3 regions of the Mycobacterium adipatum genome follow, and region 1 is predicted to be linked to each of the others. Evidence: predicted binding sites of a transcription regulator. Region 1 holds the regulator's gene; each other region holds the start of a gene.
The links. The regulator LexA, encoded in region 1, represses DNA repair genes until DNA is damaged. The targets are predictions, from matches to a motif close to CGAACANNTGTTCG.
Positions count from the first base shown of each region.

Region 2: A7U43_RS05140 (HNH endonuclease signature motif containing protein) is a predicted target of LexA. The motif match lies at 2,422-2,435, and genes of this name have one in related genera.
Region 3: A7U43_RS01520 (HNH endonuclease signature motif containing protein) is a predicted target of LexA. The motif match lies at 2,149-2,162, and genes of this name have one in related genera.

Region 1 is NZ_CP015596.1:3,947,771-3,953,748, forward strand. Features, by position in the region: gene A7U43_RS18730 (alpha/beta fold hydrolase) at 1-456, shown strand, start outside; gene A7U43_RS18735 (PhzF family phenazine biosynthesis protein) at 470-1,168, shown strand; gene nrdR (transcriptional regulator NrdR) at 1,170-1,631, opposite strand; gene A7U43_RS18745 (LysM peptidoglycan-binding domain-containing protein) at 1,707-2,204, opposite strand; gene lexA (transcriptional repressor LexA) at 2,426-3,100, shown strand; gene A7U43_RS18755 (LGFP repeat-containing protein) at 3,108-5,177, opposite strand; gene A7U43_RS18760 (acyl-CoA dehydrogenase family protein) at 5,293-5,978, opposite strand, start outside.
Region 2 is NZ_CP015596.1:1,104,688-1,110,665, reverse strand. Features, by position in the region: gene A7U43_RS05145 (flavin monoamine oxidase family protein) at 1-923, shown strand, start outside; gene A7U43_RS05140 (HNH endonuclease signature motif containing protein) at 977-2,278, opposite strand; gene A7U43_RS05135 (cytochrome P450) at 2,513-3,742, opposite strand; gene tgt (tRNA guanosine(34) transglycosylase Tgt) at 3,762-4,979, opposite strand; gene A7U43_RS05125 (lipoprotein LpqH) at 5,037-5,477, shown strand; gene A7U43_RS05120 (lipoprotein LpqH) at 5,596-5,978, shown strand, end outside.
Region 3 is NZ_CP015596.1:333,238-339,215, reverse strand. Features, by position in the region: gene A7U43_RS01525 (hypothetical protein) at 1-545, shown strand, start outside; gene A7U43_RS01520 (HNH endonuclease signature motif containing protein) at 693-1,991, opposite strand; gene A7U43_RS01515 (IS110 family RNA-guided transposase) at 2,407-3,621, shown strand; gene A7U43_RS01510 (phosphodiester glycosidase family protein) at 3,955-5,031, opposite strand; gene A7U43_RS01505 (GlsB/YeaQ/YmgE family stress response membrane protein) at 5,202-5,480, shown strand; gene A7U43_RS01500 (PQQ-dependent sugar dehydrogenase family protein) at 5,486-5,978, opposite strand, start outside.

The DNA of each region.
Region 1 (5,978 bases):
CTGCCCGACGCCCTGCGCGTGCTCGCCGATCTCCCCGAGCCGACGGCATCCTCGGCGTTCGCCAGGACGCTGCGCGCTGTCGTGGACTGGCGCGGCCAGGTGGTCACCATGCTGGATCGCTGTTATCTGACCGAATCCGTTCCCGTGCAACTGGTCTGGGGTACCCACGACTCGGTGATCCCGGTCAGCCACGCATGGCTCGCACATGCCGCGATGCCGGGCTCGACGCTGGAGATCTTCGAGGGATCCGGGCATTTCCCCTTTCACGACGACCCTGACCGTTTCGTCGACGTGGTGCAGCACTTCATCGACACCACGATTCCCGCGGAGTACGACCACGAACTGCTGCGCGGCCTGCTGCGCACCGGTATGAGCGAACGCGCGATCACCGGTTCGCTGAACACCAGGGTCGCCGTGCTCGACGCGATGGGCGCCGACGAGCGCAGCGCCACCTGACTACCATCGGGGTATGGCCGTCGATGTTGCAGTCCTGCGAGTGTTCACCGATGCACGGGGCGAGTTCGGCAATCCCCTCGGCGTGATCGATGCGGCGACCGTGGATCCGGCCGACCGCCAACGCGTGGCCACCGAATTGGGTTACAGCGAAACGGTGTTCGTCGATCTTCCGGAGCCGGGAGCGGCGAGCGCACACATGCGGATCTTCACTCCGGTCGCCGAACTACCGTTCGCCGGGCACCCGACGGTGGGCACCGCGTGGTGGCTCAAGCAGCGCGGCACACCGGTGCGGACGCTGCACGTCCCGGCGGGTCTGGTGCAGGTGGAGTATCTGCCGGAAGCCGACGGCGAGTGGACCGTGATCAGCGCCCGATCGGACTGGGCACCCGATATGGCCATCTACCACCTGGAGTCGGTCGAGCAGGTGCTGGCCGCCGACACCGCCGATTACACCGACGACGTCGAGCATTACCTCTGGGCGTGGACGGACGAGTGCCGGGGCGCTCTGCGGTCCCGGATGTTTGCGCCGCACCTCGGCATCGCCGAGGACGAGGCGACCGGCGCGGCGGCGGTACGGATGACCGACCACCTGAGCCGAGATCTGCTCATCACCCAAGGCAGAGGCTCCGAGATTCGTACGTGGTGGGACCCGGCGGGTTGGGTCAAGATCGCGGGCCGGGTGGTAGCCGACGCCGGCGTCCGACTGGATTGAATCAGCCGGAGGTGGAGACACGGTGGGCGCGCAGCGCCTCGATCTCCCGTTCGAAATCGTCGGCCGAGGTGAAGGACCGGTACACCGAGGCGAACCTCAGATAGGCGACCTCATCGAGATCGCGGAGCGGGCCGAGGATCGCGAGTCCCACGTCGTGGCTCGCAATCTCGGGCGAACCCGCGGCCCGCACGGCGTCCTCGACCTGTTGTGCCAACAGGTTGAGCGCATCATCGTCGACCTGTCGGCCCTGGCATGCCCGGCGCACACCCTTGATGACCTTCTCCCTGCTGAACGGTTCGGTCACCCCGCTGCGCTTGACGACCGCGAGCACCGCGGTCTCGACCGTGGTGAATCGACGGCCGCATTCCGGGCAGGACCGGCGACGCCTGATGGCCTGACCCTCATCGGTTTCCCGGGAGTCGACGACACGTGAGTCCGGGTGACGACAGAACGGACAGTGCATCACCGCTCCTTCGCCGCACCGCAGATCGACCAGTTCGAATGTCGTCGAGCCTACCTGGGTACCGCAGAGCACGCGTCAGCCGATCGGTGCGATGAGCGTCTGCCCGGCCTGCACCGTGCCTGTTTCGAGCTTGTTGAGCTCGCGGATGCGCTCGACGATCTGGCCCGCGGGCGCATCCGGGGCCACCCGGTGGGCGATGTGCTGCAGCGTCTCACCGTCCTGCACGTACACCACCGACAGGCGGGTGGGCAGCTGGACGGGCTCTTCGGTGGGACCGCCCAGCTGGGCGACGAGCCCGAGCCACAGGGTGATTGCGCCGGCCAGCAGGGCCAGCAGCACCGTGGCGGCCGGTGTGATCGGCCGGCGCCGGTGCGAGGCGCGGGACATCAGCACCCCGCTGCCGCGGTGGCCCAGGGGTGCACCACCGGGGCGGCGCGAGGATGGGACACGACGCCGGCGCACGACGACGTCGCGGGGCAGGGGCCACACCTCGGCGGCCATTGCGGGCCGCGGCGACCGAGCCGGGGCGTACGCACTGTGCCGAGTGTCCGGGCGAGCTTCGAGAATCGTCATCTGAGCGCCTCTCCGAGTAGGGGTCTTTCGCTTCTGTGTTCGAATGCTAGTCGATCATGTGTTCGATGAATAGAACATGTGATCGAACTGTTGCGAAACGATAGACCGGGGCACCGACAAGTGGACGCGTCCCGCGCGGCCACCCGCCGGGCCGAGGGCGAACACGACACGCCTCGAACACATGTTTGATTATCTGTGCGGTGGCGACTACATTCGGGCACATGAGCGACAGCACCGAAACCCCTGAGGCACGCTCCAGCCTGACCGAGCGTCAGCGCACCATCCTGGAGGTCATCCGCACCTCCGTGACCAGTCGCGGGTATCCGCCGAGCATCCGTGAGATCGGCGACGCCGTCGGCCTGACCTCCACCTCGTCGGTGGCGCACCAGCTACGCACCCTGGAACGCAAGGGTTACCTCCGCAGGGACCCGAACCGGCCCCGCGCCGTGGACGTGCGCGGTTCCGACGATGTGGTGACCCCCATCGTGACCACCGATGTGGCCGGGTCGGACGCGCTCCCCGAACCGACATTCGTGCCGGTGCTCGGCCGGATCGCCGCGGGTGGCCCCATCCTGGCCGAAGAGGCCGTCGAAGAGGTCTTCCCGCTCCCCCGCGAGCTGGTCGGCGAGGGTTCGCTGTTCCTGCTGAAGGTGGTCGGCGAATCCATGATCGACGCCGCGATCTGCGACGGCGACTGGGTGGTCATCCGCCAGCAGAACGTCGCCGAGAACGGCGATATCGTCGCGGCCATGATCGACGGCGAGGCGACCGTGAAGACCTTCAAGCGAACCCGCGGTCAGGTGTGGCTGATGCCGCACAACCCGGCGTTCGAACCGATCGACGGTAACGACGCGGTGGTGCTCGGCAAGGTCGTCACCGTGATCCGCAAGATCTGACGGACCCTCAGTCCGCCCGGACGAATCCGTTCGTCCGGGCGAATTCCTCACTGGCGAACCAGATCTCGGCCTCGGTGTCGCGGTAGCCCGGGCTCCCCGGAGCCCAGTACAAACCGGTCTTGGTGTCCGCCTTGATCGGGTAGCCCTCCGGCGCCCGGTAGCGGTCACCGGTGGCCAGCCGCATCGAGGTCCATCCGGCGTCCTCGGGCTCGTCGTCCTGTATCGCGGCGTGACGCCCACTCGGGAAATCCGGTTCGTACGCGGTCTGCGGCGGCGCGATCACCGCGGTGGGTGACTCGATCCGCGTCGGCGCGGTGTCCACGGCGTCCGGGTCGTCGTCGAAACTCAGCACCGCATCCTGCTCGGCGTCGAGCTCTTCGAGATCGTCGGCGTCGACATCGCGCTCCGCGGCGGGTTCGCCGTCGTGGTCGTCGGCGTCGTATCCGTCGCCGTCGTATCCGTCGCCGTCGTACTCGTCGCTGTCGTACTCGTCGGCGTAGTCGTCACCGCTGTAGTCGTCACCGTCCTCGGTGCCGGATTCGGCCGGCGGCGCCGACGCCCACGGGCTCTGCGGGGTGTAGGGAGCCGGTTCCGGGCGGCTGGGGTACCCGGATTCGTAGCGGTCCCCGTATCCGCCGCTGTAGCCGCGTTCGTAGGGATCCTCACCGTCGTGGTGACCGTCGTCGAAGTGGCCGTCACCGAAGTGGTCACCGTCGCGGGGACGGCGGTTACGCAGGACCGCGACGCCGATCAGCGCGAGCACACCGAGCAGCGGGATCAGGCCGAGCAGCCACCACCAGGAGAACCAGCTGGCGCCCTTGCCGGAATCGCCGTCGGCCTGCGGCCCGTCCGCCGGGGCCTGCGGCGCGTCCGCGCCCGGCACCTCGAGTCCGGCGAGCTGAGACTGCAGACCGGCGGGCTCGGTGCTGAACTTCTTGGCCGCCCGGTCCCACGAGATCGAACCACCGTTGAACTGCTGGCTGACGATATCGCCGTTCTCGGTCTGGTCGGCCTTCGGCGCCCCGAGCTCACCGGTGGCGCCACCCAGCTTCTGCCATGCGGCGTTCATCGCGCCACGCACGATGACGGCGCCGAAATCGGGTGTCCAGAAGATGACGGGCTGGTCCTCCGCGGCGAACTCGACCACCCGACTCTGCGGGGTCAGTCCGCCATCGGCCTCGCTGGTGGTGGGGAACCCCAGATCGCCGGTCGGCCCGCCGACACTCTCGTACTTGGCCAGCACCTGTCCGGTGACCACGTTGGCGCCGGTGTCGGGGCTGTAGAAGATCTTGCCGCCGGCGTAGTTCTGCCCCACGCCGTCGGCGCCGATCGCGTACTGCGCGCCCTCCTCGGCGCCCAGCGGCCCGAGTGCGCCGCCGGCGGCACGGCGGGCGGCGGCGATGGCAGAGGTGGCGTCCGAGGGGACCTCGATGGCCCCGAGCTGACCTGCCAGCTCAGGCGGCACCGTGGTGAAGGCCTTGGTCTTGCGGTTCCACGAGATCTCACCGCCGGTGAACTTCTGGGTGACGACATCGCCATTGGTGGTCTCATCCTCGCTGGGTACGCCGAGCGCTCCGGCCGAACCCCCGAGCGCATCCCAGGCCTGGTTGATGGCGCCGCGCACGACCCGCGCACCGGTGTCCGGCGTCCAGAAGATGACCGGCTTGTCCGGCGCGCTGAAGGTGGAGTTGCGACTGTTGGCCGCCCGGCCGGGGCCCTCGTCGATGGTCGGGAAGCCCAGGTCACTGTCGGCAGGACCGCCGAGCGACTCGTACTTCTCCAGGATCGCGCCGGAGACGATATGCGCGCCGGTATCGGGGGTGAAGAAGATCTTGCCCGAGGCAAAGTTCTGCCCGAAACCGTCACCGGCCGGGTAGACGCCACCGTCCTTGGGGCCCAGCGGACCGGTCTCACCGCCGCCGGTCTCCCAGGCCGCGGTGATCGCCGCGTCGGCATCACTTTCCGGCGTGGCGACGGCCGGCGGCGCCATCAACACCGACGCGAACAATCCGGCGCTCACGAGCCCTACCGCAAGCCGCCCGGCAATCCTGCTAAGCCGGGATCGCTGCCTGGTCATCGGTCCTCCCCGAAGTCGTGCAAAACCACACGAAAGTATCGCGTTCGTCAACTTTGCGTCAGCCGACCACGAAGTCGTGGGATATCGCCACCTGCGCGTTATGCGTGTCGGACCTTCACACCCCCAGGCCGCGGCCGATGATCTCCTTCATGATCTCGGTGGTTCCGCCGTAGATCGTCTGGATCCTGGAGTCCAGGAATGCCCGCGCGATCGGGTATTCACGCATGTAGCCGTAGCCGCCGTGCAACTGCAGGCAGCGGTCCACCAAACGCACCTGCGCCTCGGTGCTGTACCACTTGGCCATCGCCGCCTGATCGACGGTGAGCTTGCGGTCCAGGTGCAACCGGATGAACTCGTCGACCATGATGCGGATCGCGGTCGCCTCGGTGGCCAGTTCGGCCAGCACGAACCGGTTGTTCTGGAAGCTGCCGATCGGCTTGCCGAACGCCTTGCGCTCCTTGGTGTACTGCAGGGTCTGCTCGAGCGCGGACTCCATCGCCGCGGCGGCCATCACGGCGATGCTGATGCGTTCCTGGGGCAGGTTCTGCATCAGATAGAGGAAGCCCATGCCCTCCTGGCCGAGCAGGTTCTCCACCGGAACCTGCACATCGGTGAAGGACAGTTCGGCGGTGTCCTGGGCATCGAGGCCGATCTTGTCGAGGTGGCGTCCCCGCTCGAAGCCCGCCATCCCGCGCTCGACCACCAGCAGGGAGAAGCCCTGCGCGCCCTTCTCCGGGTCGGTGCAGGCCACCACGATCACCAGATCGGCGTGAATGCCGTTGGTGATGAACGTCTTGGACC
Region 2 (5,978 bases), 2.8 Mb from region 1:
CCGCGGGCGCCTGGTACGACGCACAGGGTCTGTCACCGGTCGCGCGCACGCTGCTGGAGATCTGCACCGTCGGGATCCTCGCCGTGCCGACGGTCGAAGTCTCCTTCCTGCATCTGCTGTTCACCATCCAGACCTGCGGGGTGACCGCCGAATTGTTCGCCGAGTCCGAGGGTGGCGCGCAGACCACCCGGTTCGTCGGCGGGACCGCCGAGATACCCCAGCGGCTGGCGGCGCTGGTCACCGACCACCTGGTGTTCGACGCCCCGGTGCAACTGATCGAGCACGGCACCGATTCCGTGACGGTGCACTGCCGGGGCGGGCGCACCGCGCGCGGGCGCCGCGTGATCGTGGCGCTGTCACCGATGCTGGCGGGGCGCATCATGTACGACCCGCCACTGTCCGGGTATCGCGATCAACTGACTCAGCGAATGCCGAATTCAGCCGCCATGAAGGCGTTCTTCGTATACGACGAACCCTTCTGGCGGACAGAAGGACTCAACGGGCAGCTGATCTCCGATATCGGGCCCGCCCGGATGTCGAATGACACCTGTGTCCCGGGTGACGGGCATGGTGTGATCCTGCTCTTCCTTGAGGGCGAGCAGGCCCGCACGCACACCCACTGGTCAGAAGCCGAGCGCCGCGAGGCGCTGACCACCGAACTGGTGCGGCATTTCGGCGATCGGGCGGCAAAGCCGCTGCACTACATCGACGGGGAGTGGGGCAACCGGCAGTGGACCCGAGGCTGTTACAACGCCAACTGCGGCCCGCTGGTGTGGACCACTTACGGACCCGCGCTGGCCGAACCGATCGGCCTCATCCACTGGGCGTCCACCGACACCGCGACACAGTGGAGTGCCTATATGGAGGGTGCCGTCGAGTCCGGTGAACGCGCCGCCGCCGAAGTCATCGCGGCGCTCACCTGAGTGTCGGCCGCGCGGTTCACTGTTCAGTTGTCAAGGTGCCGTGTGAGATTCGGTTATGCGGCGGTGGGTAGGTCGGTCATGGTGCGTCGGGCGTGGGAGCGCAGATGTGCCGGTTGTGGGCCGGCCGGGTCGTGGGGTGGGATGAACCAGGGGTGGCGATCCGGGCCGAGGTAGACCTGCCAGCCGCCGTGGTGGATCGCGCTGTGGTGCAGTCGGCACAGCAGCACCCCGTTGTCGCTGCTGGTGTGCCCGCCGTTGCTCCAGGGTTGGATGTGGTGGGCGTCGCACCACGACACCGGGCGCCCGCACCCTGGATGCGCACAGCCACCGTCGCGGACGGCCAGGCCTTTGCGGATCAGCGGCGTGAACAATCGTTCGGCGCGCCCCACGTCCAGCGGTGCGCCGGCCCCATCGACGAACACCGAGGTCAGGGTGCTGTCGCAGGTGATGAGCTCAGCGGTGCGCGTGCTGACCGGCCCGGTGAACCCCAGGCAGTCCACACCCACCGGGGTGGGCCTGATGAGGGTGACGTGCGGGAGCACCCCGCCGCTCATCGGGCGCTGCGAGTGTGACAGGTGGGTGCGCAACAGCTGCCCGAACGCGTCCGCGCGGCGCCGCCCAGTCGGGCGGGGGTCCGGGGACCCGTCCGGCAGCGGCACCGGCCGGCACAACGGATCCAAGGCGGCGAGCAGTTCTTCCCCGGTGAGTATGTCGAGGTCCAGGCTGGCCGAGACCCGCCCGTCCTCGGTCTGCACCACGGTCATCTCGTTGAGATCGCTGTTCTCGGCGACCGGCACCACCCCGTCGTCGGGTGGCTGAGATTGGGCTTTGCCGATGGCGATCTCGCGGGCCTTCGTATCGACACCGGAGGGGGTCGTCTGGATCATCAACGTCGTCACCACCGCAGCCCGGTCCTCATCGGACAACGACACCCGGTTGTGGATGTGGGTGACCCCTTTGCCGACCGCGTCGGCGAACTCGATTCCGACCCCACCGAGGCGCTGGGCCCGAGTCAACGCCGGCAGCATGTGCGCCGCCCGCCCCACCCGTGCGGCCCGGTGCGCCGCACCGGGCGCCACCCCCAGACTGGTCAACAGATCAGCGCCCGTGCGCAGGTGTTTCCGTGCCGGTACGCCCACACGTTCGGCGGCCGCGACCGCCTGGGCGATGACATGGTCGACCAAATTGCGGGCCACCACCGCAGCGGCCAGCACCGCCAGCAGTGCCTGTTCATCGACGATCCGGCGCGGGCAGTCCAGCAGATGAAACAGAGTGCGATCCTCATCCCGCGCAGGCACCGGGGTGAGGTCATCGATCAGCGCGTCAATGAACGTGTCGAGATCAGTGGCGTCCATAGGGATACCGGCTTTCACAGAAGGTGCCCACGGGGCACGATCAGTCACAACGGTCCACACAGCCCCCAAGGGGCCATCGAACCTCGCGGCGACCGAAGTCGCGGTCTGTGCTCACCGAGTGGCGATGGGAGCAACGTCGCATTCGAACTTGTGTTCGATGCTACGCCTGTCGCCTCACTCGCGCAAGTGGATCTACCAGGACATCAGACACGGTTTCGGGGGTTCAGCCGGACACTACAAGGCGACGGAAAGCGTCGCCAAACCGCGGAGAGTGACATTTGGTTTGTAGACCGGATCCGCATTCAACCGCGCCTTCGGGAACCGTGCGGTCAGCTTGGCCAGCGCCAGCCGGGCCTCGAGCCGGGCCAGCGGGGCACCCAGGCAGAAGTGCGGACCGAGCCCGAAGGACAGATGCCGTGCCGACTCGCGGTCGAGTCGGAACTCTCCCGCCCGGTCATACATGGCGGGATCACGCTGAGCAGCCGCCAACAGCAGCAGCATGGTGTCACCCCGGGGGATGTCGATGGCACCGATGCGCAGGTCCGCCCCGGCGATGCGCATGACCAACTGCACCGGCGGGTCGAAACGCAGCGTCTCCTCGACGATTGACGCGGCCAGACTCGGATCGGCGGCCAAGGCCGCCCAGTGCGCCGGGGTCCGCAACATCTCCTGGGCGGCGTTGGCGATCAGGTTGACCGTCGTCTCGTGCCCGGCGATGAGCAGCAGGTTGCAGGTCGCCACGATCTCGTCCGCCGTCAGCTGATCACCGTCCTCCTCGGCGGCGATCAGCGCCGAGATCAGATCCTCCTCGGGCTCCGCGCGCCGCCGCTCGACGAGTTCGCCGAGGTACTCGCGCAGCCAGGCACCGGCCTGTAGCCGCACGTCGGCCTGCGGATCGGGCGCACCGGTGATCGACATGATCGGGTCCAGCGCCTGGGCCACCAGCGCAGCGGCGCTGCTGAACCGGGGTTCGTCGCGGACCGGAACCCCGAGCAGTCGGCAGATGACCGCCACCGGCAGCGGATAGGCCAGATCGGCGATCAGGTCCGCCGAGCCCACCTCGGCCATCGCGTCGAGCAGGCGGTCGACCATGGCGTCGATCTCGGGTTCCAGCGCACGTACCACCCGCGGCGCGAACGCCTGCTGCGCGAGCTTGCGCAGCCGGGTGTGATCCGGCGGGTCCAGGAACAGAAATCCCGGGGTGTTGCCACGCGGCGGCATCGCGCCTGATGCCAAATGTTGTTGCACAACAGAGGATTTCATACTGTCGCTGCACGACTGCGGGTGGCGCAGCACCGCATCGCAATCGGCGAAGCTGGAGAACACCGTCATGCGCGATTCCGGCATGGACAGTGGTCCGAGCCGGCGGATCCGCGCGAACAGTGGGTAGGGGTCCGCCCGGTTCGCCGGGTCGAGCAGCTGCATCAGCAGCAGCCGCGCGTCCGTGGCGCCGTCGCTCGTCATCGGCTCATGCTCCCAACATCTACGACGCCGCCGAGCTGCCGTAATAGCGACCCAGGACCTCGGTTTGCAGCTCGTCGAAGCGGCCGTCGAGGATCGACTGACGAATCCGGTCCACCAGCGAGATGATGAAACGCTCGTTGTGGATGGTGCACAACGTCGAGGACAACATCTCCTTGGCCTTGAACAGGTGATGGATATAGGCCCTGGTGTAGTTGGCGCAGGTGTAACAGTCACATTCGTCGTCGATCGGGGTGAAATCGCGTTTGAAGCGCGCCCCGGTGATGTTGAAACGCCCGGTGGCCGAATACACCGCCGCATTGCGGGCCACCCGGGACGGGGACACGCAGTCGAAGGTATCCGCACCGGCGGCCACCGCGGCGAACAGATCGTCGGGCTCGCTGATGCCGAGCAGATGCCGTGGCTTGTCGTCGGGCAGTTCCTCGGTCACCCAGCCGACGATGGTCGCCAGATTCTGCTTCTCCAGTGCACCGCCGATGCCGAACCCGTCGAACCCGATCTCCGCCAGGCCGCGTGCGGCCTGGCGGCGCAGATCCTCGTACTGCGCGCCCTGGACCACGCCGAACAGCGCCTGATAGGGCTTGTCACGGCGCACCTCGGTGAGCCGGCGATGCTCGGCCACGCAGCGCACGGCCCAGTCGTGGGTGCGCCGCACCGACTGCTCCTGATAGCTGCGGGTGTTCACCAGGGTGGTCAGCTCGTCGAAGGCGAAGATGATGTCGGCGCCCAGTTGGTGCTGGATGCCGATGGACACCTCCGGGGTGAAGCGGTGCGTGGTCCCGTCGCGATGCGAGCGGAACGTCACCCCGTCCTCGTCGACATGGGCGAGACGTTCCTTACCCGCAGCGATGACATCGTCGGCCTGTACCCGGCTGGCATCCATGGCGAGCACCTTCTTGAACCCGACCCCCAGGGACATCACCTGGAAGCCGCCGCTGTCGGTGAAGGTCGGCCCCGGCCAGTTCATGAAGGCTCCCAGGCCACCCGCCTCGTCCACCACATCCGGACCGGGCTGCAGGTAGAGGTGATAGGCATTGGACAGAACCGCCTGTGCACCAAGGTCTTTCATGGTATCGGGCAGCACCGCCTTGACGGTGGCCGCGGTGCCGACAGCGATGAACGCCGGAGTCTGGATATCGCCGTGGGGGGTGTGGATGGTGCCCACCCGTCCGGCCCGCCCGGGCAGGTCGGCCCGCACCTCGAAGAACTGCTCATTCACCCGGACATTCAACCAACTCCGGCACGTCCGGCCCCGCTCGGCCGTACATTCGGGTCCATGAGAATCGCAGCGTTGACCCTGATCGCGGCGGCCGTGGCGACCTGCGCGGCATGCTCGTCGGAACCTGACGCCGCCGCATTGCCCGACGGGGCGCTCGCCGCGGGCACCGCGCAGATCACCATCGACGGCCGCGACGGCGGCACCACCCACCAGGTGCAATGCTCGCCGATGGGCTTCCAGACCGCCATCACCACCGGCAACGACACATCGGGGACGACGGCGTTGGTGTCCGCCGGCGATGACCTCACCGCCGACTCCGTCGCCATCCGTGACCTGGCCGGATTCACCGGCAACTACAACACCGGGCTCGGCGAGGCGGACGCCGAGGTCTCCATGGTGGGCCCGACGTTCGTCATCTCCGGAACGGCGACGGGATTTCGCACCGACGCACCCAGTTTCACCACCGACGGAAAGTTCACCCTCCGGGTGTCCTGCTGATGTGTCGCAGTCAGACAAGATTTTCGCGCAATCCGATGACGACGCGCCCACCGGCGCACATACTGCTGGGGGTTCATCCGGCGATCTTGATTGATCGCACAACCAAAGGAGATCAGTGGTGAAGCGTGGCTTCGTAGTTGCCGTGAGTGGTGCGGCGCTCCTCATCGCCGGCCTGTCCGGCTGTTCATCCGACGACAAGTCCTCATCGGCATCCAGCTCTTCTGAGACGAGCGCCGCGGCATCCTCGGCCTCGGAGACATCAGCAGCCTCGGAGTCGCCCACCGCGGCCACCGGCTCGGGCACCACCAAGGTCGTCATCGACGGCCAGGAACAGGCCGTCAACGGCAGCATCGTGTGCGCCGCCATGGGCGGCAACGTGAACATCGCCATCGGCGAGGCCACCACCGGCATCGCCGCCGTCGTCAGCGAGGGTGACAGCCCCACCGTCACCTCGGTCGGGCTGGGCAACGTCAACGGTGTGACCCTCGGCTACGCCGCAGG
Region 3 (5,978 bases), 2.2 Mb from region 1:
CGGCGGGCGATCTGCCGGACCCCGACGCCAAGCTGGTCACGCTGTCGGTGGATCCTGAGGGTGACGTCCCGACCGGCAAGCACGCCGCCAACCCGAGCGCAGCGATCCCCGAGGACTCCGGGCTGGCGCCCAAGCACGCGGCGCCGGACACCGAAGAGGCCGAGCAGACCTCGGAGGCAGCCGCCGACGACGAAGCTCCCACTGCCGCAGAGCCTGACGCAGAGCCTGCCGCAGAGCCTGCCGTGGAGACCCCCGCGGAGACCCCGGCCGAGACTGCACCCGAGGGCGAGGACGAGGCCCCGGCGGTGAAGAAGCCCACGGTCAAGAAGAACCCCTTGATGAACGTGGTGCGTGACATCACGAATGCACTCACGCCCAAGAAGAAGCCGGCGCCCACCACATCGGGCGCCGCCGACGCCGAGGCCGACGCGACGAAGTCCGAGACCTCGGAGGCCAAGAAGCCGGACACTGAGAAGAAGTCCGAGACCAAGAAGTCCGAGACCAAGAAGTCCGACACCAAGAAGGCAGACAAAGCGGCGGCCTAGTCACCCCGCGGCAAGCGGCGGCCTAGTTTTCACCCTGCGGCGTAGGGGCGCGATCCGTGGTGGCGGGTCCGGCGGGGTGTTGTGCCGCCGGACCCGCTGTGCGGGCGGTTTTCTCTGTCCAGTTGTCAAGGTGCGGTGCAGGTGTGGTTATGCGGCGGTGGGTAGGTAGGTCATGGTGCGTCGGGCGTGTGATCGCAGATGCTCGGGTTCGGGTGTGCCCGGGGCATGGGGTGGGATGAACCAGGGGTGGCGGTCGGGGCCGAGGTAGACCTGCCAGCCGCCGTGGTGGATGGCGGTGTGGTGCAGCCGGCAGAGCAGGACGCCGTTGTCGAGGCTGGTGGTGCCGCCGTGTTCCCAGGGGGTGATGTGGTGGGCGTCGCACCAGGACACCGGTCGCCCGCAGCCGGGGTGTGCGCAGCCGCCGTCGCGGACCGCTAGGCCTTTGCGGATCGCGGGGGTGAAGAGTCGTTCGCTGCGCCCGACATCCAGGGGTGCGCCCGAGTGGTCGACGGTCACCGCGGTCAGGGTGCTGTCGCAGACGATCAGCTCGGCGGTCGAGGTGGTGATGGGCCCGCCGAACCCGAGGCAGTCCACACCGGCTGTGGTGGGGCGGATGAGGGTGACGTGCGGGAGGACCCCACCGCTCGTCGGGCGCCCCGAGCTGGATAGGTAGGTGCGCAGTATCTGCCCGAAGGCGTCGGCGCGGCGCCGCCCGGCTGGGCGGGGGTCCGGGGATCCGTCGGGCAGCGGGACGGGTCGGCATAGCGGGTCGAGGGCGGCGAGCAGTTCTTCGCCGGTGAGGATGTCGAGGTCCAGGGTGGCCGCCACCCGCCCGTCACCGGTTTGCGCCACGTTCATGTCGTTGAGGTCGGTGTTCTCCGCCACCGGCACCGTGTTGTCGACCGGTTGGGTCGTGGCTTTGGCGATGGCGATCCCGCGGGCCTTCTTGTCCACCCCCGACGGGGTGCTCTGAACCATCAGGGTGGTGATCACTGCGGCGCGCTCGTCATCGGCCAACGCCACCCGGGATTCGATGTGGCTGACGCCCTTGCCGACGGCGTCGGCGAATTCGATCCCGATCCCACCGAGTCGCTGAGCCCGGGTGAGCGCCGGCAGAGCGGCCGCGGCCCGCCCCACCCGGGCCGCTCGATAGGCCGCACCCGGGGCCACGCCTAGGGCGGTGAGCAGATCGGCCCCCGTGCGTAGGTGCCGCCGGGCGGGCATCCCGGCCCGTTCCGCGGCCGCGACCGCCGAAGCGATGACATGATCGGCCAGATTGCGCAGGGTGACCGCGGCGGCCAGCACCGCCACCACCGCCTGATCGTCAACACCGCGGCGGGGAGCGTCCAGCAGATGGAACAGGGTGCGATCCCCCTCCCGCGCGGCGGCAGGGGTGAGGTCATCGATCAACGCATCAACAAACGTATCGAGATGGGTGGCGTCCACAGTGGATACCGGCTTTCACAGAGGTGCACACGGGCAGGCAACAACAGTCCGAATGGGCAACACGGCTCGGAAAGCCCCAGGGCCGCCGAACCTCTCTCTGTAGCGACATCCGTCGCGGTCAACTGCTCCACGGGTGCATACCGGAAGCTCTATGTTTCGAACGTATGTTCGATACAACGCCGCCAAACCGTGCCGCGCAAGGGGTTATGTATCAGGAGATCGGTGACAGTTCTGCACCGAAGCTGCGGGGGTGGCAGTCGGCGAACCCGTCGATCCTGATGACCAGCTGATATAGATCGAGTTAGTCCTTCTCAAATGCCTCCGGAGGTGTCAGGAAGGGATCTGTAACTGATTCCTTTTCGGGGTCCGTGTGTTGACGCACGCGGACCTCCTGACACACCCCGGAGGTGTTGTTGTGTCTGTGCATGTAGCGCCAGTCACGTCGTCCACGATCGTCGTTGCCGTCGATGTCGGCAAGACCTCAGCTGTGCTTTCGGTGACCGACGCGGCTCGCCATCGGCTGCTCGCGCCGTCGGAATTCGCGATGACCGGATCGGGCCTGACCGCCGCGGCGGCTCGCGCGATGGCTGTCGCACCTGCCGCGGTGCAGGTCAAGGTGGGCGTGGAGGCGGCCGGCCACTATCACCGACCGGTGCTCGACCATCAATGGCCCGATGGGTGGGAAGTGTTGGAACTCAACCCCGCTCAGGTCGCTGAGCAGCGCCGCGTGCAGGGACGGCGCCGGATCAAGACCGATGTCATCGACCTGGAAGCGATCACCGAGCTGGTGCTGGCCGGCTACGGGCGTCCGGTCACCGATCGCGATGTCGTGATCGGTGAGATCAGCGCCTGGGCAGTGCATCGGAGCCGGCGGGTCGCCACGCGTACCGCGACGAAGAATCAGCTGCTCGGCCAGCTCGACCGGGCCTTTCCCGGGCTGACCCTGGCTCTGCCCGACGTGCTGGCCACCAAGATCGGCCGGCTGATGGCCGCCGAGTTCACCGACCCGGCACGCCTGGCCGGGCTCGGGGTCAACCGGTTGATCCGCTTCGCCGCGACCCGCGACCTGCAACTGCGCCGCCCCGTCGCCGAGCGCTTGGTCGCTGCGGCCCATGACGCCTTGCCGACCCGCGACGCCGTGATCGCGCGTCGGATACTGGCCGCCGATCTGGTGTTGCTGGGCGATCTTGACGACCAGATTCAGTCCGCGGAGACCGCGCTGGGATCACTGTTACCGCGCAGCCCATATGCAACGTTGACCTCGGTGCCAGGCTGGGCAGTGGTGCGGGCATCCAATTACGCTGCCGCTCTGGGTGATCCGAAACGCTGGCCGGGACCCCAGCAGATCTACCGTGCGTCGGGGTTGTCCCCCATGCAATACGAATCCGCCCACAAGCGCCGCGACGGCGGTATCAGCCGCGAAGGCAGCGTCGCACTGCGCCGCGCCCTGATCGACCTAGGCATCGGCCTGTGGCTCAACGAGCCGGCCGCCAAGAACTACGCCCAGGGGCTCAAAGATCGCGGCAAGCCCGGCGGCATCGTCGCCTGCGCGTTGGCCCATCGCGCCAACCGCATCGCCCATGCACTCGTCCGCGACCACGCCACCTACGAGGCAGCCCGCTGGGCCTAGACCCCGCACACTCAACGCGAAAGGACCGACCAGACCCTTCCACAACCCCGTCAGTAGTGCCACGCTAGAAGGACGGGACGAAGGGCCGGATCAGATGCCGTATCCGCTATGGCGGGCCCCCACCGGTCACGCCGACGCTAGCTTGGCACCCGGCCCTTCGCCTCCACGGCAGCCCGAACGACGCCAGATAACCCACACCGAGGTTGCATAAGTCAGCGTGGGCGCCAGGCACCCGCCCTCAACTCGGCAGCACCACCGACCACAGACATCACGCCCCGCCCCGGGCGTCGGCCCACTACGGCCTCCACACCCCTTGACTCGACCTACAGCCAGCTAGTTGAACGCGAGCCAGCTGGGCAGCGCGCGTTCCCGGGAGTCGCACAGCACCTGATAGGTATCGCACGACCCCTTGGGTACGCCCGCGCCCGCCCACATGCCGCCGGTATCGCGGCGCAGCACGATCGCCGACGAGCCGCCCCCGTCGAGCAGTAGTGCGGTGTCACTTCCCAAGCCGCGGAACAGATCCTGGATCTGATCGGGGGTGTAGCTGCCGCCCTGGAACACATACATCTCGTCGCGATCGCGCGCGTAGGCCAGTGCGGTACGGGCGGCCGAGGGGCCGGGATCGTTCATCTGGCCGGTATCGCCGGGGGCGAGCAATCCGAGACCGCTCACCGCGACAAACCGGGTGCCCTTGTTGATCAGATCGTTGATCACCGGGCCGGCGGCGTCGAAATCGTCACCGGAGCGCGGCATCACCATGAAGGGTGCCCCCGCGACCGGCAGGATCATCGTGGCCAGCGGGGTCCAGACTTCGTCACCTCCGGACAGGCCCTGTTTTCCGGCGTAGGCGACGGTGCCGGTGACCGGTACGTTGACGCGACCGAGTCCGCGGGTGTTGTCGACATAGGCGCCCAACGGTGAGCTGCACCCCGTGGTCTTCCACGATCCGCGCTGTTGGCCCCGGATGTCGAAGAAGTTGGCGTTGATGGCAATGGTGGGTTGCCCCAGCGCTTGCCACGCCGCGATCGGGGTGTAGAGCTCCGATGCTTGCACCAGACCGTCGCCGGTGCGGGCACCCGGCGTGCGTTCGCACCGGGACTGATAGCCGTTGTGGGTATCGGCGAGCAATCGGGGTGCCAGTCGTTGGGAGGCGCTCTTGATGATCATCAGGTGGCCGCCGCCACCGCTCTCGTACCAGGTGCCCGCGGCGTTGAGCAGCGGGGTCGGGTTGCCGCCGCCGAAGTTGTACACCAGATAGGACCCGCGGGTGTTGGCGATCGCGGTGGCCAGCAACGCTCGCCCGTCGGCGGCGGCGGCGATCGGCGCGCCAGTGCCCGTCGCCAGCGCCGCGGTGACCGCGAGGGTGGCGATTCCGGAGGCGATCCCCCGGAAGCGGGCGGCAACCATCGGCACGGCGATCCCTTCGGCATGGTGTGGGCGGACGACTCAGATTAATCACACCAGCAACACTGTCAACTTTCGTCACAACTGCATCTCGGTTGCGCATCGGTCATGCGCTTGAAGATCACCGGGATCGGGTAATCGGGCAGGACCACTGCGTTAGTTGAGGAGCAATCATGATCGGAACCATCGTCAGCGCCCTGTTCGTCGGTCTGATCGTCGGCGTGTTGGCGCGCATGATCCTGCCCGGCAAACAAGGCATCGGCATCGTGATGACCATTCTGCTGGGCGCACTCGGATCGGTGCTGGGAAGTTGGGTGACCTACCAACTCGGGTACGCGAACGCCAACGGGGGCTTCGCCATCATCCCGTTCCTGGTGGGCGTCGGAGTGGCCGTCATCCTGATCGGTCTCTATGCCGCTGTCACCGGGCGGAAGGGCACCCCGGTCGCCTGACCCGGCTAACCCGGCGGCGCGAGCCGATACACCGCATCGGCATAGTCGTCGGTGATGTACACCGCACCGTCGGGGCCGGGCACGGCGGCAACCGGTCTGCCCCAACGACTTCCGTCGGGCGCCTGGAAGCCCCCCACGAGGGTCTGCTGGTCACCCAGAGTGCCGTCCTGCCAAGGGAAAAACGACACCTCGGGTTCCTGCGGGTGCTGTCTGTTCCAGGACCCGTGCACACCGATCAGCGCGCCGCTGGCGTAGGGCGCCGGTAGCTGCCCGTTCGTGAAGCTCATGCCGAGCGGTGCGGAGTGTGCCCCGAGACTCTGTTCGATGCGGGGTAACGCAGCGCAGTCCATCGCCTCGCCGTCGGGGTTGGTCTGGACATCGCGGATCAGGGCGAGATCGGCAGGGCCACCGTCGGGATTGCAATAGGGCCAGCCCAATTCGCGACCGGGAGTGAGCCGGGCGACCGACTCGGGTGGGTGATCGTCGACGTAGGCGGGA